Linked DNA regions of Thermus aquaticus. The protein of the gene in region 2 binds, or shares a complex with, the protein of the main gene of each other region. Links are inferred from orthologs where the notes say so. Each region holds a gene or a part of one and is shown on either strand. Other genes may lie near its edges. The genes, in order: accD and accB.

Region 1 (15,021 bases), 1.1 Mb from region 2 along the record:
GCATAGAGAAGGGGAGCATCCCCAAGGTGGTCACGGCGTCCAGAAAAAACAGGGCCCCGGCCTCCTTGGCCAGGGCCCCGATGGCGGGGGCGGGGTTCAGGACCCCGGTGGAGGTCTCCCCGTGGACCAGGGCCACCATGCGGTAGCGCCGGCGCGCAAGCGCCTTCTTCACCGCCTCGGGGTCCACGGCCTCCCCCGGGGGGAACTCCAGGACCGTGGGCTCCAGGCCGTGGAGGTGGGCCATCTCCGCCACCCTTTGGGAAAAAGCCCCGTTCACCAAGACCAGGACCGGTCCCCGATCCAGGTTGGCCAGGCCCGCCTCCATGCCCAGGCTCCCTGACCCCGCCAAAGCGGCCACCAAAGCCCCTTCCCCGGGGTCAAAGAGGACCCTTAGCCTTTCCTGGATGGCCCGGTTCACCGCCAGGACCTCGGGGTCCAGATGCCCCCGCATGGGGCGGAGCAAGGCCCTCTGCACGCGTTCGGGTATGGGTGTGGGTCCGGGGGTCAGAAGCAGCATGCCAAACCTCCCAAAAACTCAGGCCCCCGCGGGCAAACCCGGGGGGGCCCTTCCCGAAGGAAGGGGCCCCCTACCGGATAGCTCGCAGGAGCCTCATTACTGGGCACTTTAGCAAAGGGCCCGTCCCTTGTAAAGTGCTAGGTGGATGAAGGACTACTACGCCATCCTGGGGGTGAGCCGGGAGGCCACCCAGGAGGAGATCAAGCAGGCCTACCGCAGGCTGGCCCGGGAGTACCACCCGGACCGCCACCCCGGGGACAAGGCCATAGAGGAGCGCTTCAAGGAGATCAACGAGGCCTACGCTGTCCTCTCCGACCCCGAGAAGCGGGCCCGGTACGACCGGGGGCTTCTGGAAGGCCAGAGCTTCCGGGAGGAAGATCTCTTTGACCTCTTCGCCCAGGTCTTCGGCTTCCGCCGCGGGCCCGTGGCCCCCAGGGGGGAGGACCTGGAGGCGGTGGTGGAGGTGGAGCTCCAAGACCTCCTGGAGGGAAAGGAGGTGGAGGTGGCCTATAGCCGCCTGGTGCCCTGCCAGGCCTGCGGGGGCCAGGGGGGAAGGCGGGTGGCCTGCCCCACCTGCGGGGGAAGGGGGGTGGTGGAGAGCTACCACCGGGGCTTTTTCGGCACGGTGGTGAACCGCACCGCCTGCCCCCATTGCAAGGGCCAGGGCTTCCTCCTGGCCGAGGCCTGCCCCATATGCCGGGGCCGGGGCCGGGTGGCCCGGGAAGAGCGGGTGCGGGTGCGGATCCCCCCTGGCATGGACGAGGGGCAGCTCCTCCGGGTGCCGGGGTACGGCAACCTGGGTCCCGGCGGTCCCGGGGACCTCTACGTGCGCCTTCGCATCAAGCCCCACCCCCACCTCAAGCGCCAGGGGGCGGACCTCATCTACCGGCTGAGGCTGGGCCTGGCCCAGGCCGCCCTGGGCACCCGGGTGGAGGTGCCGGGGCTAAAGGGCCCCATCCCCCTGGACATCCCCCCGGGCACCGGGCACGGGGAGGTCTTTGAGCTCCCAGGGGAGGGCCTCCCCCACCCCGGGGGGCGGGGCGCCTTGCGGGTGGAGGTGGAGCTCACCGTGCCCAAGAAGCTCTCCAAGAGGGCCAGGGAGCTCCTCAGGGCCTACGCCGAGGAGGTGGGGGAGTCCGTGGCCCCCGAGGGGTTTTGGGAGAAGCTTAAGGGGTTCTTCCGCAAATAGCCCCCTTATGGTAAAGTGAGGTATTCCGGGTGGCCCTAGGGTGGCCCCCATGGGTCTAAAGCAACCCCTAGATCCCCGGATACGAGCGAGGGCTCGGAAGAAGAAGGAGCAGTATGCAGAAGGGTCGGGTCAAGTGGTTCAACGCGGAGAAGGGCTACGGCTTCATTGAGCGCGAGGGCGACACGGACGTGTTCGTCCACTTCAGCGCCATCAACGCCAAGGGGTTCCGCACCCTGAACGAGGGCGACATCGTCACCTTTGAGGTGGAGCCGGGCAAGAACGGCAAGGGCCCCCAGGCGGTGAACGTCACCGTGGTGGAGCCGGCCCGCAAGTAAAGGCCTCTGGAGGCCGCCCCGGGTTTCCCGGGGCGGTTTTTTTCACCCCCTTCTCAGGGAGGGCCGGGTAGCATGGAGGCGATGCGGACCCAAAGCTTAAGCCTCCGCCCGGTCCAGCTCTCGGACGCCGCCCTCCTCCAAGAGCTCTTCCTGAAGAGCCCCGGCTACTTCGCCCTGATCGGCATGGAGCCCCCGGGCCTCGAGGACGTGATCCGGGACCTCCACACCCTGGAGAAGGACCCCCGCCGCCGGGCCTTCCTCCTCTTCCTGGAAAGGGAGGCCGTGGGCTACCTGGACTACAAGCTCCACTACCCCAAGGCGGAGGAGGCCACCCTGAGCCTTCTCCTCATCCGGGAGGACCGCCAGGGCCAGGGCCTGGGCCAGAGGGCCCTCCGCCACCTCATGGAGAACCTGGTGGGCGTGAAGCGCCTCTACGCCGTGGTCTACGGCCAAAACCCTAGGGCCAAGGACTTCTTCCTAAAAGAGGGCTTCCGCCACGTAAAGGATGGAGGCCCCGCCGTGAGCTGGTACGTGCGCGCGCTCCGGGCGGGGCCCGACGAGGGCCTACTCTAGGCCGGCCAGCTTACGGTTTTTCTCAATGTAGGACTTCCACTGCTCGGGAACGTCCTCTTCGGGGAAGATGGCGTTCACCGGGCAGGCGGGCACGCAGGCCCCGCAGTCAATGCACTCCTCCGGGTGGATGTAGAACTGATCCCCTCCGTCATAGATGCACTCCACGGGGCAGACCTCCACGCAGGACTGGTCCTTCACGCCGATGCAGGGCTCGCAGATCACGTGCGGCATCCTTCACCTCCCGAGCAACCGCTCCCCCCTATTTTAGGCCAGGGCGCTCCCTGTCAAGGGGCCAGGCGGTAAAAGGCCTCACGGAAGATGGCCCCAAGGACCTCCTCCCCCCGCACCACCAGGACCAGGGGCTCGCGGAGGAAAAGGGGGTAGAGCTCGCTCACCGCCGCCTCCGCCTCCACGCTGGGCACCTCCTCCAGGGGCCGGATGTGATCGGAAAGCCCAAGAAGCCCTATAGGCCTCCCCTCCTGCACCAGAAGGGCCACCCCCCGGCCCTCGTAGGCCTCCGGGGCCTCCACCTGGGGGAGGGGCTTGGCCAGGCGGTACGCAGGCAGAGGGCCAAGAAGCCCAGCGGTGAGGAGGGTGGTGCAGGGGACTCGCACCGCTCTCTGGGCCACATAGAGGGCGAAGGTGAAGAAGAGGAGGAAAGCCAGACCCTCCAGCAGGCCGTAGAAGTTGAAGCCCCCCCAGCCAAGCCTTCCCCCACCGCCCAGGAGGAAGTGCACCAGCAAGGAGAAAAGGAGGGCCAGGACCAGAGCCGCCAGGTAGGCAAAAAGCCCCGCCAGGCGGAGTTCCTTCACCGTGCGCATGGGTCTAGCTTACCAGGTCCTCCTCCTTGTCCACGTCCACCCCCACCTCGGGGTAGGGGGTGACGAGGGCCTGGGCCTCCACCCCCAGGATCCGCCTGGCCCGGGCCTCCAGCTCGGGAAGGGAAAGCCTCCCCAAAAGGAGCTTCAGGAGAATGTCCAGGCCGATGAGGCGCGCCAGGGCGAGGGGCCTCTTCCTCAAGGCCACCACCCGCCTGGCCAGGGGCAGGGCCTGGAAGAAGAGGGCCTTGTCCAGAAGGAGAAGGTTGCCCCCGGTGAAGGTGCCCTCCTTGAGCCTGGCGTAGGTGCGGCGGTTTCCGGGAAAGCGGGCCTCCACGGCCTCCTTGGGCACGATGGGGTAGACCAGGGCCGCCTCCGGGGCCCTCTCCAGCACAAACCGCACCGCCTCCGGGGTCAGGTGGGGGATGTCGGCGGTGGCCACCAGGACCCGCCCCTCCACGTGGGCTAAGGCGGCCTCCAGGTTGGCGAGGAGGCTTCCCTGGTCGGGCAGGGTGAGCCTGGGAGCGGGGGAAAGCCCCGGGTTCTCGCCCAGGTAGACCGCGGGAAGGCCCGCCCCCCTTAGGGCCTCCAAAACCCACTCCGCCATGGGCCTTCCCCTAAAGGGGACCAGGGCCTTGCTCCGCACCCCATACTTCCTGGCCCAGGCCTCTTCGCCCCCAGCCAAGACGACGGCCTCCATACCCCCTATGCTATACTTTCCCCATGGCTCGGTGGCTTGCCCCCTTGGGCCTCCTCCTCACCTGGGCCCTCACCTTGTTCGCCTACTTCCAGCTCCCAAAGAGGATCCCCGCCCACTGGAACCTCCAGGGGGAGGTGGATCGCTACGGAGCCCGGGAGGAGGTCTTTCTCCTCCCCCTCGTCCTGACCCTCCTCATCTACCCCCTCCTCCACCTGGCCCCCCGCATAGACCCCAAGCTCCGGGGGCAGACCCCTGGGGTCTGGCCCTGGCTCGAGGCCCTGGTGGTGTGGAACTTCGCCCTTTTACAGGGGGCCATCCTCTACGCCACCTGGCGGCACCTCCTGGGCGCGCCCATCCCTGTGGAGCGGGCCATCCTGGGGTTCTTGGCCCCCATTTTCCTGGGCCTGGCCCTTCTCCTTCCCCGCCTTTCCCCCAACTACCTGGCCGGGGTGCGCACCCCTTGGACCCTCGAGGACCCCGGGGTATGGCGGGCCACCCATCTGCGGGCGGGGGTGGTCTTCGGCCTTTTGGGCTTCCTGGCCCTGGGAGTGGCCTTGGGCTGGCTCCCCTTCTGGCTTTGGGCCTTGGCCTTGGCCCTGGGAAGCCTTGACCTGGTGCTCTTCGCCTACCGAGCCTGGCGAAGGCGAAACCCCGGCCCCTAGGGGCCGGGGGCTTTTATGGGGTAGCCCTAGAGGGGCCTGAGCTCCAGCCTCAGGACCTGGTTGCCGGTGACCCGGATGGCCTGGACCAGGGTGCGGTAGCCGGGGGCCACCAGGGTGAGCTCGTGATCGCCGAAGGGGGCCTCCAAGCGCAGGTACCCGCCCCTGGCCACCCCCACCTCCTGGCCATCCAGGAAGACCCGGGCCTCCACGTTCAGGTAAAGCTCCAGAATGGCCCGCACGGGAACCAGCTCCACCACGAGCCTCAGGCTCTCCCCGGGCCGCACCTCCACCTGGGCCCGGTACTCCCCGTACCCGGGGGCCACCACCCTGACCTCGCGCAGGCCCGCCTCGAGGCTCACCCGAAGGGGCGCCCGGCCCACCAGGCGGCCGTCCACGTAGACCTCAGCCCCCTCGGGCCTGGCCTCCAGGTAGAGCTCCCCGGTGCGGATGGGCCTCAGGCTGGCCACAAGCCGCGTCTCCCGGCCCCGCTCCACCCGGACCGTAGCCTGGTAAGGCTCGTAGCCGGGAAGGCGGAGCTCCACCCGGTAGGTGCCCTCGTTGAGGGTGAGGCGGAGGGGCGTGCGGCCTTGGAGGCGGCCCTCCAGGTAGACTTCGGCCCCCGAGGGGCTGGACTCCAGGAAGAGGGTCCCCGTCTGGGGGATGGGGTTCAGGCGGACCTCGAGGCGGGTGGTCTCGCCCCGGCGCACCTGGACCGTGGCCCGGTAGGTCTCGTAGCCCGCGAGGCGAAGCTCCACCCCGTACCGCCCCTCGGGCAGGCTCAAGGTGAGGGGGGTGCGGCCCCTGAGGGTCCCGTCTACGTAGACCTCAGCCCCCGAGGGGGTGGAGACCACGCTTAAGGTGCCCTGCCGGGGCTCCGGGACGAGCTGGGCGAAGACCTGGACCCTTTCCCCGGGCCTGGGGTTCACCGTGACCTTGTAGACCTGGTAGCCGGGAAGCCTGAGCTCCAGATCGCGCCGCCCCGGGTTCACGGAGAGGGTCAGGGGGGTGCGGCCCTGGAGGCGGCCGTCCACGTAGACCTCGGCCCCGGTGGGCCTCGAGTCCACCACCAGGGTGGCCTGGGCCGGGGCGGTGATGCGGCCCACGTAGTAGCGGGCCACGTCCGTGACCCAGTCCCTAGGGGGCAAGGGCTCAACGATGATGGAGAGGGCCCGGGCCAGCCCCTCGGCCCCCTGGACCCTCACCCGGTTCCCCTCCACGTCCAGGATCTCCTGGATGGAGAGGGGGCGTTTGCTGGCCACCGCCAGGATGCGGTCCTCCCCCTCGGGGCCGGTCACCGTGTAGCGGTAGCGGGCCCCCGCCGGCGGGTAGCGCTGGGTCTCCCCCGCCCTTAGGAAGTTATCCCGCTCAAAGGCGTTAGGCAGAATGGGGTCAATGCGCCCATCGGCGTTGATGTTGAAGAGGTAGACGTAGGCGTCCTGGTTGACGCTCACATAGATGAAAATGGGTTCGCCGATCCGGTAAACGGCGTTCCCCCGCTTGCCCGGGTCCTTGTCCACCCACACCTTGACCTGCAGGTCCGTGGGCACCGGGTTGACGATGATGCCCTGGGGGCTCAACTGCTGCGCCAGGGCCATTCCGAGACCCAGTACCCAAAGGAGAAGCTTCCGCATACCCCTCACCTCCATCCCCAGGCTAAAGCCCGGATGTGAAAACCCTGAGGGAACAAGGCCAAGAAACCTTAAGGCTCGGCGAAGGCCCCTAGGGCGCGGAAGCGGCGGTAGCGGTCCTGGTAAAGGGCCTCGGGGGAAAGGCCCTTGAGCTCCTCCAGGGTCTTCAGGAGGGCCTCCTTGATGGCCTGGATGGCGGCCTCCGGGTCCTTGTGGGCCCCGCCCTCGGGCTCGGGGACAATGGCGTCCACCACCCTAAGTTCCAGGAGGTCTTTGGCGGTGAGCTTGAGGGCCTCGGCGGCCTTGGGGGCCTCCTTGGCGTCCCGCCAGAGGATGGCGGCGCAGGACTCGGGGCTGATCACGGAGTACCAGGCGTTTTCCATGATGAGGACCCGGTTGGCCACGGCGATGGCCAAGGCCCCCCCGCTTCCCCCTTCCCCCAGGATCAGAGCGATAGCGGGGACCCGGAGGCGGCTCATCCTCTGGATGCTTTGGGCGATGACCCAGGCCTGGCCCCGCTCCTCGGCGGAGACCCCCGGGTAGGCCCCGGGGGTGTCAATGAAGCTTAAGAAGGGGTAGCCGAAGCGGTCCGCCAGGTCCATTAGGCGCATGGCCTTGCGGTACCCCTCGGGGTGGGGCATGCCGAAGTTGCGCCTTAGGTTCTCCTTGGTGTCCCGCCCCTTCTGGTGCCCCACCACCACCACCTTCTCCCCCTCCAGGTAGGCCAGCCCCCCCACGATGGCGGGGTCATCGGCGAAGGCCCGGTCCCCATGGAGCTCCAAGAAGTCCTGGAAGGCCTTTTCCAGCACGTCCAGGGTGGTGGGCCGCCCGGGGGCCCGGGCCAGCTGCACCCGCTGCCAGGCGGTGAGGTTCCCGTAGGTCTCCCTCTTGAGGCGCTCTAGGCGCTCCTCCAGGAGGCGGATCTCCTGCTCCAGGTCCACCCCCGTGGTCCTGGCGGTCTCCCTGAGGTCCTGGATGCGCTTTTCCAGCTCCTGGATGGGCTTTTCAAACTCCAACGCCATAGGGAACCCCCGGGTGCAGGTGGCGGAGGGCCCGGACCACTTCCCCCTTCAACCTCCTGCGGTCCGTGACCCGGTCCACCATCCCGTGCTTGAGGAGGAACTCCGAGCGCTGGAAGCCCTCGGGAAGTTCCTGGCGGATGGTCTGCTTGATGACCCTGGGCCCGGCGAAGCCGATCAGGGCCCCGGGCTCGGCGAAGATGACGTCGGCAAGGGCGGCGAAGCTCGCCGTCACCCCCCCGGTGGTGGGGTCGGTGAGGATGGCCACGTAGGGGAGGCGCTTGGCCCAGAGGAGGTCCAGGCTCATCACCGTCTTGGCCATCTGCATGAGGGAAAGCGCCGCCTCCTGCATCCTGGCCCCCCCAGAGGCGGCCACGATGACCAAAGCCCGCCCCTCCTCCGCCGCCCGCTCCACCCCCCGGGCGATCTCCTCCCCCACCACGCTCCCCATGGACCCCCCGGCGAAGGCGTAGTCCATGACCAGGAGGACCGAGGGCACCCCCCCGATGGCGCAGACCCCTCCCAAAATGGCGTCGGGACGCCCCGTCTCCTCCTGGTAGGCCTTGAGCCGCTCGGCGTAGGGCTTGGTGTCCACGAAGCCCAGGGGGTCCAGGGGCCTTAAGCGGGTGGTCTCCTGGAAGGTGCCGGCATCGGCCAGCATCGCCACCCGCTCCGCCGCGGGCATCCGGTGGTGGTGGCCGCACTTGGGGCAGACCCCCAGGTTCTCCTTAAGCTCCTTCTTGTAGAGCGCCGCTCCGCAGGCCTCGCACTTGGTCCAAAGCTCGGGGACGTCCCGGTTCTCCCCGCTGGGCCGCCTCCTTCGGAAAAGCCTCTCCAGGGCCATTCACGCCTCCTTAGGGGCCTCGAGGGCCCGGGTCTCCCCGGCCACGCTCTGGCCGACGAAGACCGCCCCCGCCTCCACCTCCAGGGCCTGGGCCCGGACGTTGCCGGTGAGGCGGGCCGTCTTGGCCAGGAAGACCTTCTCTGCCACCAGGTCCGCCCTCACCTCCCCGTGGACCTGGATGGCCTGGGCCTCCACCCTTTCCCCCTCCACCCGGCCGGTACAGCCCACCTCCAGCTCCCCCTCCACCCATACGGAGCCCCGCACCAGGCCGTCTAGGCGCACCTGTCCCTTGGCCTTGAGGTCCCCCAGGACCTCGGTTTCCGGGCCCAGGTAGGTGAGGACGCGTTTCTTTCTACCCAGCATCCGCCCCATTCTACCGGGAGGCCCAGGCGGGGTCCAGGTATGGCCTGGGATCCACGGCCACGCCCCGGCGGTAAACGGAATAGTGCAGATGGGGACCCGTGGAGCGTCCCGTGGAGCCCACATAGCCCAGGACCTGGCCCCGCTCCACCCGCTCCCCCGGTCGGACCAGGAGACGGGAGAGGTGGCCGTAAAGGGTCTGGTACCCCTCGGCGTGGTCCAGGAGGACGGCGAGGCCGTAGGGGCCCATCCACCCCGCCTGGGCCACCACCCCCGAGCCCGTGGCGTGGACGGGGGTCCCGTAAGGGGCGGCGAAGTCCAGGCCGTCGTGGAACTCCATGCCCCAGCCGAAGGGGTTTTTCCGCATGCCGAAGAAGGAGGTAACGCCCTCGTAACGCCTAAGGGGAAGCCCCGCGGGCAGGCTCCGCTCTATCTCCAGGGCGCGCTCCAGGGCGGGGGTGAGCTCCTGAACCTGGTTCCTCAGGTCCAAGACCGCGGCCCGCACCTCGGCCCAGGCCTCCATGGCCCCGCCCCCCTGCCCGCCCTCCTGGTAGCGCACGGGAAGGGCGTTGATGGGGGAAAGCCCCGCCCGGCGGCGGAGCTCTTCTATGGCCCTCCTGAGCTCCTCCAGCTCCTTTTGCGTGCGCTGGGCCTCCTGGGAGAGGGCGCCGTTTTTGGCCCTTTCCGCCTCGAGGGCCAGGGATAGCCGCCTGGCCTCCTGGGAGAGGGCCTGGATCCGGGCCTCCAGGGCCCGCACCTCCCGGGCCCGGTGCCAGAGGTAGAGGTTAGCCCCGCTCCAAAGGGCCAGGAAGGCCAGAAGGAGGGCCGGGACCCAGCCGGGAAGGGAGAGGGCCCGGCTTCCTCCTCCGCTTCGGGTGAGGAGGAGGGTATAGCGGGCGGGCCGCCGTTTCATCCCGAAGGAGTATACCCCAAGGGGCCGCCCATGGTTTCTTCCCCTTTGGGGCCCCCGCCGTGGCTCTTGCCACGACGGGGTACTTATACCCTTGTTTCCCGTTTCCTTCGGCCCACCATGCCTGGTAGCTTCCCCAGGAACCTTTTGCCGGGGCCCCCATGCTGGCGCAAGCCAGCATGGGGTGGTATTAGAGGCTGTCGTAAAAGGGTGGTATCCTTGAAGGGTGCCTCTTAGACGATGTTACCCCAGCGACCTAACCGACGAGGAGTGGGCCCTCCTGGAGCCCCTCATTCCCGCCCCCAAGCCCGGCGGCCGGCCCGCCAAGGTGTCCAGAAGAGAGATCATGAACGTCATCCTTTACGTCCTGAAGAACGGCATCCCCTGGCGAGCCATGCCCCATGACCTGCCCCATTGGTCCACCGTCTACCACTACTTTCGCCGGTGGCAGAAGGAGGGGGTGTGGGAGAAAGCGGTGCAAGCCCTGGTCCGCCGGGACCGGGAGCGAGAAGGGAGACCCGCTTCCCCCAGCGCCCTGGTCATGGACAGTCAGTCGGTGAAAACGACGGAAAAAGGGGGCCCCGGGGAAACGATGGGGCGAAAAAGGTCAAAGGGAGAAAGCGCCAGATCCTAACGGACACGGGGGGCCGCCTCCTGAAGGTCTTTGTCCACCCGGCCAATGAGCATGACAAGTGGGGTGGGCGGGCCTTGCTGGCGGGGATGGACCTCTCCTTGTGGCCACGGGTGCGGAAGCTTTTCGTGGACTGGGGGTACCGGGGCCTCAAGGAGACGGCTTCTTCCCTGGGTTTGGAGCTAGAGGTGGTGGCCCGTCCCTACGCGGGGGTACGGGGGGTCTGGGTGCGGGAGGGGGCGGAGGTGCCGGAGATTCCGCGGGAGCGTGGGTTCAAGCCTTTACCTAAGAGGTGGGTGGTGGAGAGGACCTTTGCCTGGCTGGGGCGGAACCGGCGTCTTGCCAAGGACTATGAGGAGAACCCTCTGGTAAGCGAGGCCTGGGTCTATCTGGGCATGCTACGATTGTTGGTGAAGCGGCTAGCCAGGGCCGTGTAACTGCCCGTGGAGGACTTTTACGACAGCCTCTTAGACCATGCCCAGGACCAGAGGCGAGGGGCTGGCGCTCTCCCCAAGCCGGAAGGCTTCCCCAAGGAGGCCCAGGGCCTCCTCCAGGCCCCGGTTCCGGTGGTAGACCAGGGCCAGGGCCTCTCCCCTTTCCACCCGGTCCCCGGGCTTCTTCAGGAGGTGCACCCCCACCCCGTGGTCTATGGCCTCCCCCTTCTTCCGCCGCCCCCCGCCCAGGGCGAGGACGGCGAGGCCCACCTTCAGGGCATCCACCTCCTGGACCACCCCCTCTTCCTGGGAGAGGAGGGCAAGCTCTTCCCCGAGGGGAAGCAGGGAAAGGTCCTCCACCACCCTGGGGTCCCCCCCCTGGGCCTCGAGGAAAGCCCGGAACTTCTCCAAGGCCCTTCCCTCCTCCAAGGCCCTCCGGGCCAGACCGGGGTCCAACCCCTCAAGCTTCAGGGCCTCCTCGGCCAGGGTGAGGGCCACCTGCAAAAGATCCTCAGGGCCTTCCCCTTTCAGGGCGAGGATGGCCTCCCGCACCTCTAAGGCGTTCCCCACCGCCTGCCCCAAGGGAGCCTCCATGCTGGTGAGGACCGCCCGCACCCGGCGCGAAGCCCCCTTTCCGATGGCCACCATGGCCTCCGCTAGGGCACGGGCGGCCTCGAGGGTCTTCATGAAGGCCCCCTTGCCCACCTTCACGTCCAGAACGATGCTCCTGGCCCCGGCGGCCAGCTTTTTGCTCATGATGGAGCTGGCGATGAGGGGAAGGCTTTCCACCGTGGCCGTCACGTCCCTGAGGGCGTAGAGCTTCCCGTCCAAGGGGGCCAGTTCCTGGCTCTGGGCGGCGATGACCAGGCCCACCTTCCTCGCCCTTTCCAGGAACTCCGCCTCCGTCATCTCCCCCCGCCAGCCCGGGATGGACTCCAGCTTGTCAATGGTCCCCCCGGTGTGGGCCAGGCCCCGGCCCGACATCTTGGCCACCGTGCACCCGCTGGCGGCCAGGATGGGGGCCACCACCAGGGTGGTCTTGTCCCCCACCCCTCCGGAGGAGTGCTTGTCCACGGGGTGGGGGAGGTGGGAGAGGTCCAGGACCTTCCCCGAATGGGCCATGATCTCCGTGAGCCAGAGGGTCTCTTCCTGGGAAAGCCCCCGGAAGAAGACGGCCATGAGCCAGGCGGAAACCTGGTAATCGGGAACCTCGTCCCTCAGATAGCCCAGGAGGAAGGCCGCCATCTCCTCTTTGGCGTGGGCCAGGCCGTCCCGCTTGGCCTGGATGAAGCGCACGGGGTTCATGGCCCCATGCTACGCTAAGGGCATGGCCACCCGGTACCGCTTCGGGCTTGAAGCCTACGAGAGGCTCTTCCGGGGGGTCAAGAACGTGGAACTCCTGGAGGGGGAGGTCTACGAGATGAGCCCCATCGGCCCCAGGCACGCCTGGAAGGTAGCCAGGCTGGTCCGGGCCTTCCTGGAGGCCCTAGGGGACCAGGCGGTGGTCTGGCCCCAGAACCCCATCCGCATCCCTCCCCACTCGGAACCCCAGCCGGACCTGGCCCTCCTAAAGCCCAGGGACTACGGGGAGGCCCTCCCCACCCCGGAGGACGTCCTCCTCCTCGTGGAGGTGGCGGACTCCAGTCTGGACCACGACCAAGAAAGAAAGCTTCCCATCTTAGCCCAGGCGGGCATCCCCGAGGTCTGGATTTTAGACCTGGAGCAGAACCTCCTCCACGCCTTCCGCCACCCCAAGGAGGGGGTCTACACGGAGCGTCGGACCTTCCTCCCCGGGGAAGAGGCGGAGCCCCTGGCCTTCCCCGGGGTAAGGATAGCCTGGGACTAAGCAGCCGCCCATAGCTTCTTTGGGGCTCTCGCCACGGCGGGGTACTTAGGCCCGGCCCACGGAGCCGAAGAGCTCCATGCGGCTTTTCACCACCTCCTTCACCGCCTCCCGGGCTGGGCCCAGGTACTTCCGGGGGTCAAACTCCTTGGGGTTCTTGTTGAGGGCCTCCCGGATGAGGGCGGTGAAGGCCAGGCGCAGGTCGGTGTCGGTGTTGATCTTGGCGATACCCAGGGAGATGGCCTTCTTTATGTCCTCGGGGTGGATCCCCGCCGCCTCGCCGATCTCCCCTCCCGAAGCTCGGAAGCGCTCCACCAGCTCAGGGGGCACGGCGCTGGCCCCGTGGAGGACCAAAGGAGCGGGCACCAGCCTGGCGATCCTTTCCAGCCGGGCGTGGTCAATGAAGGGCCTGCCCTTCCCCTTGTAGGCCCCGTGGCTGGTGCCGATGGCCACCGCCAGGTAGTCGGCCCCCGTCCTCTCCATGAAGATGCGGGCCTCCTCGGGGTTGGTGAGGAGGGCGTCCTTCTCGTCCACGGCCACGTGCTCCTCTATGCCAGCAAGCCGCCCCAGCTCCGCCTCCACCGTGACCCCCACGGCGTGGGCCGCCTCCACCACCCGCCGGGTCTCCCGCACGTTGGTCTCAAAGTCCTCGTGGGACTTGTCAATCATGACGCTGGTGAAGCCCGCCCGAAGGGCCCTCAGCACGCTCTCGTAGCTACTGCCGTGGTCCAGGTGCACGGCCACCGGCACCCGGGCCTCCTTGGCCAGCTCCACGGCCATGAGGGTGAGGGCCCGCCCCCCGTACTTCATGGCCCCCTCGGAGAGGGCCAGGATGACCGGGCTTCTTTGCTCCTCGGCGGCCTCGAGGACCGCCTGGAGGAACTCCATGTTGTTCACGTTAAAGGCCCCCACCCCGTAGCCCTCTTCCCGCGCCTTCTTCAGGATCTCTAGACCCGTAACCAGCATAAGCACCCCCGGCCCGGATTATACCCGGACCCTTATGGAAGCGTGGAAACTCAGTAGGCCTGCCCCGTGGCCTTGGTGAGGAGGAGCTTGAACTCGTGGGGACTGGTGGCGGCGGAAAGGGCATCCTCCAGGGAGATGAGGCCCTCTTTGTAGAGCTCCACCAGGTGCTGGTCAAAGGTGCGCATCCCGTGGATGCTCCCTTCCATCATGGCCTCCTTGATCTGGGGCGTCTTGTCCTCGTCCTTGATGAGCTCCCGCACGTAGGGGGTGGCGATGAGGACCTCGAGGGCCAAAACCCGCCCCGCCCCATCCGCACGGGGAAGAAGCCTTTGCGAGAGGATCCCCAGGAGGGATTCGGCCAGGAGGATGCGCACCTGCTGGTGCTCGTGGAGGGGAAAGAACTCAATGATGCGGTTGACCGTGCGCCAGGCGTCCAGGGTGTGCAGGGTGGAGAGGACCAGGTGGCCGGTCTGGGCGGCCATGAGGGCGGCCTCCACCGTCTCCTTGTCCCGCATCTCCCCGATCAGGATCACGTCCGGGTCCTGGCGCATGGCGTACTTGATCCCGGAGTAAAAGCTGTCGGTGTCCAGGCCCACCTCCCGCTGGACCACTAGGCTCTTCTTGTGCCGGTGCAGAAACTCTATGGGGTCCTCAATGGTGATGATGTTCTTGGCGTAGTGCCGGTTGATGTGGTCAATGATGGCCGCCAAAGTGGTGCTCTTGCCCGACCCCGTGGGCCCGGTGACCAGGATGAGCCCCCGCTCCCTGGCCGCCAGGCCCTCGAGGGTCTCCCGGGGAAGCCCCAGGGCCTCAAAGCTAGGGATCACCTCCGAGACCACCCGCATCACCAGGCCATAGCTTCCCCGCTGCCTGAGGAGGTTGCAGCGAAAGCGGGCCACCCCGGGGATGGTGTAGGCGAAGTCCATCTCCTTGCGGTATTCCAGCTCCTCCACCTGCTCCGGGGTAAGGAGGGCCTTGGCGATGGCCTCGGTGTCCTTGGGGGTGAGGGGGCGGTTGCCAAAGGGCCTGAGCTTCCCGTCCACTCGGATCGTGGGCGGGGCCCCCGCCTGCAGGTGGATATCCGAGGCCCGGGCCTGGACCATGGCCTTAAGCATTTCCAAAAGGCTCTGCTTGCCCTCCAAGGAGGCCTCGCTCACGGGTACACCTCCAGGTTGTCAATGAGCCTGGCCTCGGGAAACCGACCGGCCACGAGGCCCCTGGCCCCGGGGACCAGGCGGGAAAGGGGAAGGAGGGTGTCCGGGTGGACGATGGCCAGGTAGTCGGGGCGGAACTCGGGCACCTCCCCCAAAACCCTTTCACCGGCCTCCAAGGCCTGGGCCACGCTTCCCCCCGAAAGGGCCACCTCCCGCATGGCCATAAGGGCTCGGTAGAGGACAGAAGCCTTCTTGCGGGTTTCCGGGGAGAGGTAGACGTTCCGGCTGGAAAGGGCCAGGCCGTCCTCCTCCCGCACCGTGGGCACCCCTACCACCTCGAGGGGAAAGCCCAAATCCCTAACCATCTTGCGGATCACCAGAAGCTGCTGGTAGTCCTTCTCGCCGAAGTAGGCCCGCTCGGGCCCCACCAGGAGGAAG
Region 2 (14,937 bases):
CCTTGCCCGTGGTGTAGGCGGGGCAGGCCTCCTGACAGCGGTTGCACATGATGCAGGCGTAAGCGTCCAGGAGGCGCTTCCAGGAGAGGTCTTCCAGCTTCTCCGCCCCAAATTTTTCCTCTTCCTTTTCAAGGTCCAGGGGGACCAGGGCCCCGGGCTTCTCCTTGCCGAAGGCCAGGTTGATGGGGGCCATCATCAGGTGGATGTGCTTGGAGCGGGGGAAGTAGGGCAAGAAGAGGAGGATGGAGCCCAAGACGCCCCACCAGAAGAAGTGCTCAAAGAAAGTGAGGGCCTGGGGGGAAAGGCCGGAGAGGGCCCCCGCCAGGGCGCTGGCCACGGGCTGGAAGGGATCGGGGCCGTCTTTGGCCAGGGTGAAGGCCTTGGAGAGGAGGCGGCTACCCACGTGGAAGGTGATGAAGGCCCCCACGATGGCCGAGTCCCGGGGGATGCCCTGGCGCACCTTTTCGTGGAGGGGGACCTTGGAGTTCCAGGTGAAGTCCCGGGGCGCCACCACGTAGCGGCGGAGCATGAGCCCCAGGATGCCCACCAGGATGAGGGCCGTGAGGAGGTCGGCGATGAGGTTATAAGGGTTCCAGAAGCCCCCCCGGGCATGGAGGCCGAAGAGGCCCTCGAGGAGGTCCACCAGGTTCACCAGAAGGTAGTAGACGAAGCCGTAGAAGACGAAGGCGTGGAGGAGGGAAACCAAAGGCCTCCTCTTGAAGACCGTCCGCTGGGTGAGGGTGAGCCAAAGCGCCCGCCCGATGCGCTGGAGCAGGCGGTCAAAGCGGTCCTCGGGACGGCCCCGCCTGATGGCCAAATAGACCCGGCGGAAGCCGGTGTAGGCGTAGTAGAGGCTTGCCGCCAGGAGGAGGACGAAGAGGATTTTTTCCGGTAGGGTCAGCATGGGCGCCACCTCCTTATACTCGGTAAAAGTTTACCCCATTCCCCGGGCCTGGCAAGAGCGTACAATGGCCTCCCGTGGAAACGGTGGCCTTCCTGGCGCTCCTCTTCTTCGGGCTTGTGAACCTCTACGTGTTTCACCGCTTTAAGAAGCCCCTCCTCCCGCTTCTGGTAGCCCTTTTCCTAAGCTTTTTCGTCTTCTTCCTGAACCCCGTTTTGGGCCTTCTCTTCTTCCTCCTGGGCCAGACCCTGGCCTTCTACGCCGCCGGGAAGAGGTAGTGAACGCCAAGGGCCACCAGGAGGCCCAGAAGAGCCCCCACGAAGACCTCCAGGTAGGTGTGGCCCAGAAGCTCCTTCAGGGGGGCCGGGGTGGGGCCCAGCTCCTGCAGGCGGCGGATCTCCTGCACCAGCTGGTTCAGGAGCTGGGCGTGGAGGCCCGCCGCCCGGCGGATCCCCGTGGCGTCGTACATGACGACGAGGGCGAAGACGGCGGCCACGGCGAAGAGGGCGCTGTCAAAGCCCTCTTCCAGGCCCACGCTGACGGCTAAGGCGCTCACCGTGGCCGAGTGGCTGGAGGGCATCCCCCCGGTCTCCAGAAAGCGCTCCCACTGGAAGCGGCCCTCGAGGCGGTAGTAGATGAAAAGCTTCAGGGTCTGGGCCAGGAGGTTGGCCGCCATGGCCGTCCAGAAGATCCCGTTACCGAGGAGCTCCATGCCGCCTCAAGAGGGCCGCCTTCACGGTGTTGGCCATCAGCATGGCCACGGTCATGGGCCCCACGCCCCCGGGCACCGGGGTGAGGGCCCCCGCCACTTCCGCCACCTCCGGGTGCACGTCTCCAAGAAGCCTCCCCTCCACTCGGTTCACCCCCACGTCCACCACCACCGCCCCGGGGCGCACCCAGGCCTTGCGCACCAGGTGGGGGCGGCCCGCGGCCACCACCAGCACCTGGGCCCGCCTCGTCACCTCCGGCAGGTTCTCGGTCTTGGAGTGGGCCAGGGTGGGGGTGGCGTCCTCCCGGAGGAGAAGGGCCGCCAAAGGCTTCCCCACGATGTTGGAGCGGCCGATGACCACCACCTCCTTGCCCCTCAGCTCCACGCCGTAGTGCCGGAGGAGGCGGATCACCCCAAGAGGCGTGCAGGGGAAAAGCCCTTCCCCCCCGCTCCAGAGCCGCCCCACATTCACCGGGTGGAAGCCGTCCACGTCCTTCAGGGGAGAGATGGCCTCCAGGACCCGCTCGGCGCGGATGTGGCGGGGCAGCGGGAGTTGGACCAGGATGCCGTCCACGTCCTCGTCCCGGTTCAGGGCCTCTATGCGCTCAAGAAGGGCCTCCTCCGGGAAGTCCTCGGGGTAGACCTCCACCTGGCTCCTGAGGCCCAGCTCCCGGGCCCGCCGGTCCTTGAGGCGCACGTAAGAGACCGAGGCCGGGTCCTCCCCAAGCCGGATCACCCGCAAAGAGGGCACGAAGGAAAGGGAGGCGAGCTTTTCCTTTAGCTCCTTGTAAACCGCCTCCGCCACCTCGTGGCCGGAAAGGATGCGCGCCTGGGTCACCTAGTCCTCCTTGGGCACCGTCTTGATCTCTCCCTCCTGGATCCGCCGGTAAAGCCTCCCCAGGACCCCGTTCACAAAGGCCCCGGAGTGCTCGCCCCCGTAGCGGTTGGCGATCTTCACCGCCACCTCAATAAGGGGGGCGAAGGGGGTGGGCTCGTAGAGCATCTCGTAGGTGGCCAGGCGGAGGATGGTGAGGTCGGTCTTGGCCATCTGGCCGAAGTCCCAGCCCTCCACCGTCTCCTTAAGGATGCGGTCCACCTCCTCCTGGTGCGCCTTGTACCCCAAAAGAAGCCGCCTGGCGAAGGCCACCCCCTCCTCGTCCAGGGGGTCCCCGTAGGGTTCCTCCTCCCCGCCCATCTCCTCCAGGGCGTGCCTCAGGGCCTCCTCCAGGTCCACACCCCCCTGGGTGTGGGCGAAGAGGGCCCGCATGGCCAGTTCCCGCGCCCGCCTACGCATGCCCCCCCGGCCGGTACTCCACCTGGGCCACGGTGACGTTCACCGCCTTGACCTTCTCGCCGGTGGCCACGAAGAGGGCCTCGGCCACCGCCTTCTGGACCTCTTTGGCCAGCTCGGGGATGGCCGCCCCGTAGTCCACGGAGAGGACCAGGTCCACGGAAAGCCCCTCGGGATGGCGCTCCACCTTGATGGGCTTCATGCGGCGGAAGACCTCCCCCAGGGAGCGGGGGGCCACCTCCAGGGGGCGGACCCCCTCCAAGCCCTCCAAGGCGTGGGCCACCAGGCCCTCGAGGGCCTGGTCGCTGATCTCGTAGTCCACCATCACACGCCCAGTCTACAACTCCATCCGCCGGGCCACGAAGTTGGTGTAGACGGCCCCCCGGCGGAAGAAGGCGTTCTGGAGGACCTTCTGGTGGAAGGGGATGGTGGTCTTGAGCCCGGGACCCTCAATGACCGTCTCCCCCAGGGCCCGCTCCATGCGCCTTATGGCCTCCTCCCGGCTGGGGGCCCAGGCGATGATCTTGGCGATCAGGCTGTCGTAGTGAGGGGGGATCTGGTAGCCGGCGTAGAGGTGGCTGTCCACCCTGATGCCGGGCCCCCCGGGAAAGAGCAGGGTCTCCACCTTGCCGATGGAGGGCCTGAAGCCCTTCTCCGGGTCCTCGGCGTTGACGCGCACCTCTATGGCGTGGCCCCGGACCTCAATTTCCTCCTGCTTGAGCCAGAGCCTCTCCCCCATGGCGATCCTAAACTGGGCCTGGACCAGGTCCACCCCCGTCACCATCTCCGTGACGGGGTGCTCCACCTGGATGCGGGTGTTCATCTCAATGAAGTAGAAGTTGCCCTCCTTGTCCACCAAAAACTCCAGGGTCCCGGCAGAGACGTAGCCCACATGCTCCGCAAGCCTCCTGGCCGCCTCGGCGATGGCCCGCCGGGTCTCCAGGGGCAGGATGCTGGGGGCCTCCTCTAAAAGCTTCTGGTGGCGGCGCTGGATGGAGCAGTCCCGCTCCCAGAGGTGGACCACCCGCTCCCCGTCCCCCAGAACCTGGATCTCTATGTGCTTGGGCTCCTCAATGTACTTCTCCAGGTAGACGGCGGGGTTGCCGAAGGCGGCCCGGGCCTCCTCCTGGGCCTGCAGGACGGCCCTTTCCAGGTCCTCCTCGGTGTGGACCACCCGCATCCCCCGCCCCCCGCCCCCGGCCGAGGCCTTGAGGATGACGGGGTAGCCGATCTCCAAGGCGGCCCGCTTGGCCTCCTCCACGCTCTCCACCTCGTCCGTGCCCGGGACCGTGGGCACCCCCGCCTCCCGGGCCACCTTGCGGGCCGTGGCCTTGTCCCCCAGGGCCCGCATGTTCTCCGGCGTGGGGCCGATGAAGGTGATCCCGTGCTCACGGCACATCTCGGCGAAGGTGGCGTTCTCGGCCAGGAAGCCATAACCGGGATGGATGGCGTCGGCCCCGGTGACGATGGCGGCGGAGAGGAGGTTGGGGATGTTGAGGTAGCTCTGCCCGGAAGGGGGAGGCCCGATGCAGATGGCCTCGTCGGCCAGAAGCACAGGGAGGCTCTTCTCGTCGGCGGTGGAGTGGGCCACCACGGTTTTGATGCCCAGCTCCCTGGCCGCCCGGATGATCCTTAAGGCGATCTCCCCCCGGTTGGCGATCAGGACCTTCTTCATAGGGGCTGGATGAGGAAGAGGGGCTGGCCGTACTCCACGGGCTCCCCGTTTTCCACCAGGATCTTCCTGACGATGCCGGAGACCTCAGACTCAATCTCGTTCATGAGCTTCATGGCCTCAATGATGCAGAGGACCTGCCCCTTCTCCACCCGGTCCCCCTCCTTGACGTAAGGGGGGGCGTCGGGGGCGGGGGCCCGGTAGAAGGTGCCCACGATGGGGGCCCGGATCTCCACGCACCCCGGGCACTCGTCGGCCTTGGGGGCCTCGGGCGCAGGGGCCGCCTCCGCCGGGGCGGGAGCCGGCGCAGGGGCGGGGACGGGAACCGGAGCCGGAGCGGGCACCGGGGCCGCTACCTGGGGCACGGCCACCATCTGGACCTCCCCACCCCGGCGCACGGTGAGCTTGTAGTCGGGGGTCTCCAGGGTGAGCTCGCTCACCCCGTGCTCCACCAGGGCCTGCAGGATCTGCTTTAGCTCCTTTGGTGTCATACCGCACCTCGTGGCATAAAGCTTACCCCAGGATTCCCTGAGGAAAAGCTTTGCACCCGGTCAAAAAACCCGGGCCTAGGCCCGGGTCCTTACCCCGGCCGGCCTTTCAGGCCCGGCCCACGTACTCGCCGGTGCGGGTGTCCACCTTGATGACCTCCCCCGGCTCCACGAAGAGGGGCACCTGGACCACGGCCCCGGTCTCGAGGGTGGCGGGCTTGGAGCCCCCGGAAACCGTGTCCCCCCGCACCCCAGGGGGCGTGTCCACGATCTTCAGCTCCACCACCGTGGGCGGGGTGATCTTGAGGGGCCGCCCCTCGTACATGTCCCCCAGGACCGTCATCCCCTCCTTGAGGAAGCGGGCCGCCTCCACCCGCACCTTGGGCACGTGGAACTGCTCGTAGGTCTCCAGGTCCATGAAGACCAGCTCATCCCCCTCGGGGTAAAGGTACTGGAGCTCCCGCGTCTCCACGTAGATGTCCTCCAGCTTCTCCCCCGAGTTGAAGGTGCGCTCCACCGTGGCCCCGGTCTCCAGGTTCTTGAACTTGGCCACCACCTTGGCCCCGCCACGGCCGATCTTCTGGTGCTGATACTCCACACACTCCCAAAGCCCGCCCTCCATCTTCACCTTGGTGCCCGGGCGCAGGTCGGTCACGCTGATCATGCTCTCTCCTCCTGGGGCTTCTCCAGGTCCAGGACCTGGGGCTTCAGCCCTAATAGGTCAATATACCGAAGATAATCCGCTTCCCCAAGCTCCCGGCCCGCCAGGGCCACGAGAAGGGCCTCCATCACGTTGGTGCCGAAGCTCCTACCCGAAAGCCTGGGGGTGGTGGTGATGAGGTACCTGGCCCCCCTGGCCCTCAAGAAGGCCACGTCCTCCTCGGTGGTGGTGTTGGTGAGGACGCTTTTCCCCCGCATGTCCTCGGGCATGTGGCGCTTGAGGTAGTGCCAGTCCCCCGCCACCAGGTCCGCAAAGCGGTAGTAGCGGCTTCGCCAGTCCACGACCCACTCTTCCTGCTTCTCCCCCGTGGGGTAGAGGAGGCCAAAGGGAAGCTTGGTCAAAACGGGAAGCAGGAGGTAGGCCAGCTTCTTCAAGAGCGAAAGCCGGTAGAGGGGGATGGGAAGCCCCAGGGCGAAGATGAAGTCCCCGTAGAGGACCCGGGCTCCCACCTCGTCCAGGGCCTCGGCCAGGCCGAAGCGGTCCACGGCGGAGGGGAGGAGCACCTTGGTCCTCTTCCAGTCAAAGAGGGTGGAGAGCTCGTGCACGGCCCGGCGTTCCAGGGTGTGCTTGAGGCCCGAGCCGTCCACCACCGGGGTCTTCTTGGCAGCCTCCTTGAGCTTTTGGGCGTCCCGGATCACGTAGCGGCGCCCTCCCGCCACCAAATAGAGGTCTATGCCCCCCAGGCCGATGGCGTCCACCTTGCCGTCCAGCTCCCGGATGAGGCAGATGGCCCCCTGGAAGTCCCCATCCGTGCCCCGCCTTTCCAGCACCACCTTCTCCCCCAGGACCTCCACCTCGGCCACGGAGTCCCGGCGGCTACTCCCCAGGGAAACGGAGACCACGCGCTTGGCCACGGGGGGCTATTCTACCCGGGAAAGGAGGGCCAGGAGAAGAAGGAGAAAGGCCAGGACGAAGAAGGGCCAGGTGCGCCTGGCCCCCACAAGCCGGGCCAGGGCGCCGAAGACGGCGGCCCCGAAGGCCAGGGCCAGGAAGAGGGCGGTCAGGTTTTCCAAGAAGGCCTTCACGCCGCCAGTCTAGCGCAACGCTTGGCGCAAAAAGGCGAGGGCCCGTTCCCGGAAAACCCGGTCCGCCTCACCCCGGAAGAGGTGCCCCGCGGGGTAGGCCAAGCACGCCACCGGCTTACCCAAGTCCTTGAGCCTCCGGCAGAGGGCGAAGCTCCACTCAGGAGGCACCTGGGCGTCCTTTGTGCCGTGGTGGACGCTATAGGGCACGGAAAGCTCCTCCAGGTAGGTCCAGGGGGAGGCCGCTTTGAGGACCTCCTCGGGCAGGGTGAAGAACTCCCCGCCCCGCCTCCCCTGGGACCAGGAGCGGATCCTCTCCAGGTTCAGCCGCTCGTCGCCGCTCATGCTGGCGTAGAGGACCACCCCCTTCAGCCCGGGGTCCACCAGGCTGACCACCTGGGCCACGCCGCCCCCCATGGAGTGGCCGAAGAGGGCGATCCTGGCGGGGTCGGCCTGGGGAAAGGCCCCTTTTCGCACCTCGGCCAGCAGGTTCAGAACGTCCACGGCGTAAGGGTGGCGCAAGCCCCTGGCGGGAGATCCCTCTGAGGGCGGATGGCCCCGGTAGTTGGGGTGGAGGACCAAAAACCCCCTTTCGGCCAGGAAGTCGGCGTAGGGGGTGGTGTAGGCCAGGAGGCGGTAGCGGGAAGGCTCCACGTAGCCGTGGAGGACCGCCACCACGGGGAAGGACCCCCGCCCCTTGGGCAGGTTGGCGAAGCCGTGGACGCGAAGGCCGTCCGAGAGGTGGGAGAACTGGACCCGGGTGAAGCCCGGCCTTTCCTCCAGGACCCGTTCCACCCGGAAGCCCCCTTCCCCGTAGACCCTTTTCCGGAGCTCGGGAATGGTGAGGCCTTGGGCCTGGGTGGGAAGGGCGAGGCCCAGAAGAACCCCAAGCCAAAGCATGCCCTGAGGCTATAGGAGGGAAGGCGGGCCGAATGTGGCTAAAGGGGGGAAAGCCAGCCCGCCTGAAGCCCTTTTAGGCCGATGGCGTGGTAAACCAGCTGGGCAGCGGTCATCTCGGCGTGGAACTGGCCGTTTGGGGAAAGCTCCACGAAGTCCATGCCCACCACCTCCTTTTCCTGGAAGACGGCCTCGAGGAGGTCCACCACCTGGCGGTAGGAGAGGCCACCGGGCAGGGGCGTGCCCACGCTGGGCATGAAGGCGGGGTCCAGGGCGTCAAAGTCCAGGGAGATGTAGACCCGCCTACCCAAAGCGGCGAGGATGGCCTTCAGGGGAAGCCCCTCCCGGTGGATCCGGTGGGCGGGGAAGAGGCCCACGCCCTTTTCCCGGGCCAGGCTTAGCGAGTCCTGGTCCATGGCCCGGATGCCCACCTGCACCAGGGGAAAGCCCTCCTGGAGGAGGCGGTAGAAGGGGGAGGCGTGGGAGTAGACCGAGCCCTGCCACTCGGGGTAGAGGTCGGCGTGGGCGTCAATGTGGAGAATGGAAAACTCCCCCAAAGCCTCCCGGTGGGCCATGACCAGAGGGTGGCTGATGGAGTGGTCCCCCCCCAGGGCCACCACGAACTTCCCCGCCAGGAGGTGCGCCAAGGCCGCCTCCCGGATCAAAAGGTGGCTCTTCTCGGCGCTTCCGGCCACGAAGGGCACGGGCTCCGCCGCATAGATGCCCACCTCCTCCGGGGCCACGGAGAGCTCCAGGAGGAAGGGCTCCAGCTCCCGGCTGGCCAGGAGGATGGCCTCGGGGCCCCTCCTGGCCCCCGGCAGAAAGGAAAGGGAAAGGTCGTAGGGCACGGGCAGGACCACCACCCGGGCCTCCTGGTAAGGGACGTCGCGCTCGCCGAAGATGAGGCGCATAACGCCAAGAGGATACCTTATACCCTTGTTCCCTTCGCCCCACCGTGCCTGGTAACTTCCCCAGGAACCTTTTGCCGGGGCCCCCATGCTGGCTTGGGCCAGCATGGGGTGGTATTAAACGCCGAAGAAGCGCTCCAGAAGGCGAAGGATGGCCAGGGTTCCCCGCTCAAAGTCCCGGATGCGGATGTGCTCGTTGGGACTATGGACCCGGCTCCCCGGGTAGCCCACGCCGAGGCCCACGGCCGGGGCCTTCAAGTGGTGGAGGAAGGGGTGCATGGGCCCCGAGCCCGCCATGTTGGGGTAGAGGACGGCCTTCTCCCCAAAGGCCTCCTCCAAAGCCGCCTTGGCCAAGCCCACGAAGGGGTGGGCCAGGTCCGAGCGGGCCGGGCGCTCCCCCTTCTCCAGGACCACCACCTCCACGTCGTGGAGGCCCCGGGCCTCGAGGTGGACCTTGAGCAGTCCCGGGATCTCCTCCGGGTCCTGGTCCGGCACCAGGCGGAAGTCCAGCTTGGCCACGGCCTCGGCGGGGAGGACGGTCTTGGAACCGGGCCCCCCGTAGCCCGAGTGGAAGCCGTTAAAGTTCACGCAGGGCTCGGCGTAGAGGCGCTGGTGGAACTCCAGGTTCCTGGCCCCGCCCAGAAAGTCCCTCACCCCAAAGGCCTCCTTGAGGGCTTCGGACTCGTCGGGGATGGAGGCCAGAACCTCCACCTCCGGCGGGGTGAGGGGGCGGACCCGGTCGTAAAAGCCCGGGATCAGGACCCTTCCCTCCTCGTCCCTCAGGGAGGCCAGGGCCAAGGAGAGGCGGTAGATGGGGTTTTCCACCACGGCCCCGTAGGAGGAGTGGAGGTCAAAGGCCGCCGTCCGCACCCGAAGCTCCAGGGCCACGATGCCCTTCAGGCCGGCGTAGAGGTAGGGCCGCCCCTTAGCGTCCACGCCCCCCGCCTCCCAGAGGATGGCCTCGGCCTGGAGGAGGTCCCGCTTATCGGCCACATAGTCGGCGAGGTGCGGGCTACCCACCTCCTCCTCCCCCTCCACCACAAACTTGACCCGGGGCAGGAAGCCGTGCTTTTCCCGGAAAAGCCTGAGGGCCACGACCCGGGCCACCAGCTCCCCCTTGTCGTCGTGGGCCCCCCGGCCGTACCAGGCCCCGTCCCGCTCCACCAGGGTGAAGGGGTCCGTTTCCCACAGGTCCAAGGGGTCCGGGGGCTGGACGTCGTAGTGGTTGTAAAAGAGCAGGGTCCTCTCCCCTACCCCGCCCTCGGCGTAGACCACCGGGGGGCCATACCCCTCGTGCAAAGAGGCGGAAAGCCCCAGGCCCCGAAGGACCTCGGCCACCTTCTCCGCGCCCTCCCTAAGGGCCCGCCCCTCGGCGCTCACCGTGGGCAGGGCGATGAGCTCCGCCAAAAGCGCCTTGGCCTCCTCCAAAAAGCCCTTCATGGTAGACTGAGCATACTATGGTGGAACCTTCCCTGGTCCTTTACGGGGCCCTCTACGAGCGGGCCATGGGGGTCTTGGAAGAGACCCTCCGGGAAACCGGGGCCCGCTACGCCCTCTTCATAGACCGCAAGGGCTTCGTCCTGGCCCACAAGGAGGCCCTCTGGGCCCCCAAGCCCCCGCCTCTGGACTCCCTGGCCACCCTGGTGGCGGGCAACGCCGCCGCCACCCAGGCCCTGGCCAAGCTCCTGGGGGAAGCCCGCTTCCAGGAGGTGGTGCACCAGGGCGAACACATGGGCCTCTACGTGGACGAGGCCGGGGAGCACGCCCTCCTCCTCCTGGTTTTTGACGAGAACGCCCCCTTGGGCAAGGTCAAGCTCCACGGCAAGCGGGCGGCGGAGACCCTGGCCAGGATCGCCGAGGAGGCCATAGCCAACCCGCCCAAGCTCCACCTGGACACGGAGTACCGGGAAGGGGCCAAGGCCCTTCTGGACGAGCTTTTCGGCAACTAGCATGAGCACCATCAACTTCGCCAACCGCGAGATCAACTTCAAGATCGTCTACTACGGTCCCGGGCTTTCGGGGAAGACCACCAACCTCAAGTGGATTTACGGCAGGATCCCTGAGGGGCGCAAGGGAGAGATGGTCTCCCTGGCCACCGAGGACGAGCGCACCCTCTTCTTTGACTTCCTGCCTTTGGATCTGGGGGAGGTGAAGGGCTTCAAGACCCGCTTCCACCTCTACACCGTCCCCGGCCAGGTCTTTTACAACGCCAGCCGCAAGCTGATCCTGAGGGGTGTGGACGGCATCGTCTTTGTGGCCGACTCGGCCCCCAACCGCCTCCGGGCCAACGCCGAGAGCATGCGCAACATGCGGGAAAACCTGGCGGAGTACGGCCTCAAGGTGGAGGACCTCCCGGTGGTGCTCCAGGTCAACAAGCGGGACCTGCCCGACGCCCTGCCCGTGGACATGGTGCGGGCCGTGGTGGACCCCGAGGGGCGCTTCCCCGTCTTTGAGGCGGTGGCCACCGAGGGCAAGGGGGTCTTTGAGACCTTGAAGGAGGTGAGCCGGCTGGTCCTGGCCCGGGTGGGGAGCGCCACCTGAGGGGCCTTTTGGGGGCGGGGGCCTCGAGGCCCCCGCTTTCCCTTTTACAAGGGACAAATGTCCTACCCTACCCGGGTATCCAGTAGGGACAAATGTACTTTGCGCCCAGGCCCAGCTTTAGCTACCATGGGCCCCGTATACGGCAACCGGCCGTAAGGGAGGAAGGGTATGGAGGAAAAACCGGTAGGCGCCTTAGGTGTGGTGGCGATTTTGGCCCTCGTGATCCTCGTCTTCTGGTTCGGGGTATTGGCCGTTTTCCTGGCTAGGGGGTAGCCATGACCGAGCGGGAAGCCCAACTCAAAAAAGCCCTTCTGGCTTACGAGAAGAAGTGGATCGCCTTCTCCGTCTTCACCGTTCTCCTCTTCGCGGCCATTATCGCCTTCACCCTGGCCAACCACGGCCTCCGGGGAGTGATCCCCGTGGGCCAGCTGGAGCGGGTGGACCCCACCAAGGTCCGGAGCGAGGGCCCCTGGGCGGACCCGGCCAAGGCCGTGGTGCAGACGGGACCCAACCAGTACACCGTGTACGTCCTGGCCTTCTCCTTCGGGTACCAGCCCAACCCCATCGTGGTCCCCAAGGGGGCGGAGATCGTCTTCAAGGCCACCAGCCCCGATGTGATCCACGGCTTCCACATTGAGGGCACCAACGTCAACGTGGAGGTCCTCCCCGGCGAGGTGACCACCGTCCGCCACACCTTCCGAAAGGCCGGGGAGTACCGGATCATCTGCAACCAGTACTGCGGCGTAGGGCACCACCTGATGTTTGGAAAGATTGTGGTGGAGGAGTAAGATGGCGGTGAAATCTTTTCCCCAAGTCTACGCAGAAAACCCCGAGAAGAAGCTCACCCTCTACTACTTGGTCCTGGGCTTCGTGGCCCTCCTTGTGGGAAGCCTCTTCGGCCCCTTCCAAGCCCTGAACTACGGGAACGTGGACGCCTACCCCTTGCTGAAGCGCCTCCTCCCCTTCGTCCAGTCCTACTACCAGGGCCTCACCCTGCACGGGGTCTTGAACGCCATCGTCTTCACCCAGCTTTTGGCCATGGCGGTCATGTTCTACCTCCCCGCCAGGGAGCTTAGGGCCTATGGGGTCCGCCCCAACCTCACCTGGGGGTGGGTGGCCTGGTGGATGGCCTTCCTGGGCCTCCTGGTAGCCGCCCTGCCCCTTCTGGCCAACGAGGCCACCGTCCTCTACACCTTCTATCCCCCCCTGAAAGGCCACTGGGCTTTCTACGTGGGGGCCACAGTCTTTGTGGCCGCTAGCCTGGTGGTGGGCCTCTTGGTCATCGGGATGTGGCTGCGCTTCAAGCAGCATCACCCGGAGCGCATCACCCCCTTGGCCACCTACATGGCGGTCACCTTCTGGCTCATGTGGCTCCTGGCCTCCTTGGGGTTGGTGGTGGAAAGCGTCTTCCTGCTCATCCCCTGGTCCCTGGGCCTCGTCCAGGGGGTGGACCCCCTTCTGGCCCGGACCCTCTTCTGGTACACCGGCCACCCCATCGTCTACTTCTGGCTCCTCCCCGCCTACGCCCTCCTCTACCTGGTCCTGCCTAAGCTGGCGGGGGGCAAGCTCATCTCCGATCCCCTGGCCCGGGTGGTCTTCCTCCTCTTCCTCCTCTTCTCCGTGCCCGTGGGCTTCCACCACCAGTACGCCGACCCCGGGATCACCCCCACCTGGAAGTTCGTCCATGCGGTCCTGACCCTTTTCGTGGCCGTGCCCAGCCTGATCACCGCCTTCACCGTGGCCGCCAGCCTGGAGCTGGCCGGGCGGATGCGGGGCGGGAAGGGCCTTTTTGGCTGGATCAAGGCCCTGCCCTGGGACAACCCCGCCTTCGTGGCCCCGGTGCTGGGCCTCATCGCCTTCATCCCTGGTGGGGCGGGGGGCATCGTGAACGCCAGCTACACCCTGAACTACGTGATCCACAACACCACTTGGGTGCCCGGCCACTTCCACCTCCAGGTGGGCACCCTGGTGACCATGACCATGATGGGGGCGGTCTTCTGGCTAGTGCCCCAGCTCACGGGCAAGCCCCTGACCGAGGGCATCCGCAAGGCGGGACTCGCGGGGATGTGGCTGTGGTTCGTGGGGATGCTGGTCATGGCGGTAGGGATGCACTGGCAGGGCCTCCTCAACGTGCCCCGGCGGGCCTACATCGCCCAGGCTCCGGACGCCTACACCCATGCGGCGGTCCCCATGGTCTTTAACATCCTCGCGGGCATTATCCTCCTCTTGGCCATCGTCCTCTTCTTCTACGCCTTCTTCGCCCTCCTATTCAGGGGGGAACGGCGGGCAGAGGTGGCTGCCGAGGAGGTGCCCTTCGCCGAGGTCCTCTCGGACGGCGGGGACACCCCAGCCATGCGCCTTCTGGACCGGATCTGGTTCTGGTTCGCCCTGGCCGTCCTCCTGGTGGTCCTGGCCTACGGCCCCACCTTGGTGCAACTCTTCGGCAACCTAAACCCCGTGCCCGGCTGGCGGCTCTGGTAAAGGGATGCGCCTCGAGGGCCAGGGACCCCTGGCCCTTGAGCTTTTTGCCGCCATGAAGGAAACTGACCCCGTGGGCTTTGTGCCGGGCCCGGGCCTTCCCTGGATCGCTGGCCTCTCCGTCCTTCCCTTCTTCCTCCAGTTCCTGGGCCTGGGGCTTTCCGAAAGGCTGGGCCAGGGGCTGTGCGGGAGCGCCCTGGGCATCTCCGAGGCCGAGGCCGTGCGCTACGGCCTGGTGTCGGAGTACTACTTCTACGGCCAGCTCTTCCTGATCCTCCTGAGCCTCAAGGTCACCTACGCCCTGGCCCTCATGGCCCTCCGCTTCATGTACCCGGACCGGGACCCGCCCTTCGCCCCCCTGGTCCGGCGCCTGGGGGTGGGCCTTTCCTTCACCCTCCTTCTCCTCTTCCTCCTCACCCGCACCCTTCCCCTTCCCTTCTCCACCCCTTTGGGCCCCGCCCTCCTCGCCCCCGCTCCCCTGGACCCCCTTTCCCTCATCATGGTCCTTCCCGAGCCCCTTCTCCTCTGGCTTTTCTGGAGGTACCGCCCGTGAAGCTTCCTCCCCTTGTCTACCTCCTCGGCTTGGTCAGCTTCCTCATGGACGTGGCCAGCGAGATGGTCTACCCCCTCCTTCCCCTCTTCCTGGCCGGCCTCGGGGCCACCCCCACGGCCATCGGCCTGGTGGAGGGCGTGGCCGAGGCCACGGCGAGCCTCTTCAAGGTGGTGGGGGGAAGGCTCTCCGACCGCATAGGCAGGAGGCGGCCCTTCCTCCTTCTGGGCTACGGCCTCCCCGCCCTCTTCCGCCCCATCCTGGCCCTGGCGCAAAGCCCCTGGCACGTCCTCCTCTACCGCTTCCTGGACCGGACGGGCAAAGGGCTAAGAACAGCCCCCCGGGACGCCCTCATCGCCGAGAGCGTCTCCCAGGAGGCCCTGGGCCGGGCCTACGGCCTCCACCGGGGCCTGGACACCCTAGGGGCCACCCTGGGCCCCTTCCTGGCCTTTTTGCTCCTGCCCCTTTTGGGCGTGCGGGGGGTCTTCTGGCTCTCCGCCCTCCCCGCCCTTATGGCGGCCCTCATTCTCCTTTTTCTAAGGGAGTCGCCCAAGCCCCCCAGGCCCTTACCCCCCTTGCGCCTTTCCCGCATGGGCCGGGGCTACCGCCGCTTCCTTTTGGTCTCCGGGGTCTTCACCCTGGCCCTCTCCTCCAACGCCTTCCTCCTCCTTCGCCTAAAGGACCTGGGCCTCTCCGAAGGGCAGGTGACCCTGGCCTACACCCTTTACAACCTGGCCTACGCCCTTTTGGCCTACCCCT

Evidence for each region.
Region 1: the proteins of accB (region 2) and accD are in contact, whole or in part, in a solved structure (PDB 8UXZ), measured with the Escherichia coli proteins. The link is inferred for Thermus aquaticus from one-to-one orthologs.

Annotation. Positions count from the first base shown.
Region 1 is NZ_LHCI01000106.1:664,027-679,047, reverse strand. Bases 6,357-9,278 are described here. They hold accD (acetyl-CoA carboxylase, carboxyltransferase subunit beta), read right to left. Parts: upstream 8,286-9,278; coding sequence 7,428-8,285; downstream 6,357-7,427. Other genes in these bases: BVI061214_RS04635 (peptidoglycan DD-metalloendopeptidase family protein), read right to left, coding at 8,659-9,278; BVI061214_RS04640 (bactofilin family protein), read right to left, coding at 8,286-8,657; BVI061214_RS04650 (acetyl-CoA carboxylase carboxyltransferase subunit alpha), read right to left, coding at 6,494-7,444; BVI061214_RS04655 (PEGA domain-containing protein), read right to left, coding at 6,357-6,425. Outside these bases: BVI061214_RS04695 (aminotransferase class V-fold PLP-dependent enzyme), read right to left, coding at 1-517; BVI061214_RS04690 (DnaJ C-terminal domain-containing protein), read left to right, coding at 663-1,706; BVI061214_RS04685 (cold-shock protein), read left to right, coding at 1,820-2,041; BVI061214_RS04680 (GNAT family N-acetyltransferase), read left to right, coding at 2,114-2,614; BVI061214_RS04675 (ferredoxin), read right to left, coding at 2,606-2,845; BVI061214_RS04670 (hypothetical protein), read right to left, coding at 2,899-3,435; BVI061214_RS04665 (NTP transferase domain-containing protein), read right to left, coding at 3,440-4,132; BVI061214_RS04660 (DUF1648 domain-containing protein), read left to right, coding at 4,156-4,794; more of BVI061214_RS04655, read right to left, coding at 4,821-6,356; more of BVI061214_RS04635, read right to left, coding at 9,279-9,558; BVI061214_RS04620 (thymidine phosphorylase), read right to left, coding at 10,654-11,925; BVI061214_RS04615 (Uma2 family endonuclease), read left to right, coding at 11,948-12,466; fba (class II fructose-1,6-bisphosphate aldolase), read right to left, coding at 12,512-13,429; BVI061214_RS04605 (type IV pilus twitching motility protein PilT), read right to left, coding at 13,480-14,586; panC (pantoate--beta-alanine ligase), read right to left, coding at 14,583-15,021.
Region 2 is NZ_LHCI01000106.1:1,787,876-1,802,812, forward strand. The notes cover bases 3,319-6,156. They hold accB (acetyl-CoA carboxylase biotin carboxyl carrier protein), read right to left. Parts: upstream 5,065-6,156; coding sequence 4,573-5,064; downstream 3,319-4,572. Other genes in these bases: accC (acetyl-CoA carboxylase biotin carboxylase subunit), read right to left, coding at 3,319-4,576; efp (elongation factor P), read right to left, coding at 5,171-5,725; BVI061214_RS10515 (hypothetical protein), read right to left, coding at 5,722-6,156. Outside these bases: BVI061214_RS10470 ((Fe-S)-binding protein), read right to left, coding at 1-904; BVI061214_RS10475 (hypothetical protein), read left to right, coding at 979-1,179; BVI061214_RS10480 (divergent PAP2 family protein), read right to left, coding at 1,158-1,613; BVI061214_RS10485 (bifunctional 5,10-methylenetetrahydrofolate dehydrogenase/5,10-methenyltetrahydrofolate cyclohydrolase), read right to left, coding at 1,597-2,448; transcription antitermination factor NusB, read right to left, coding at 2,449-2,904; BVI061214_RS10495 (Asp23/Gls24 family envelope stress response protein), read right to left, coding at 2,897-3,226; more of accC, read right to left, coding at 3,239-3,318; more of BVI061214_RS10515, read right to left, coding at 6,157-6,636; BVI061214_RS13325 (hypothetical protein), read right to left, coding at 6,643-6,807; BVI061214_RS10520 (alpha/beta hydrolase family protein), read right to left, coding at 6,817-7,704; speB (agmatinase), read right to left, coding at 7,743-8,612; BVI061214_RS10530 (M20/M25/M40 family metallo-hydrolase), read right to left, coding at 8,727-10,049; GTPase-activating protein MglB, read left to right, coding at 10,067-10,558; GTPase MglA, read left to right, coding at 10,560-11,150; BVI061214_RS10545 (cytochrome c oxidase subunit 2A), read left to right, coding at 11,319-11,423; BVI061214_RS10550 (cytochrome c oxidase subunit II), read left to right, coding at 11,426-11,938; and 3 more genes. UniProt on the Escherichia coli protein: This protein is a component of the acetyl coenzyme A carboxylase complex; first, biotin carboxylase catalyzes the carboxylation of the carrier protein and then the transcarboxylase transfers the carboxyl group to form malonyl-CoA.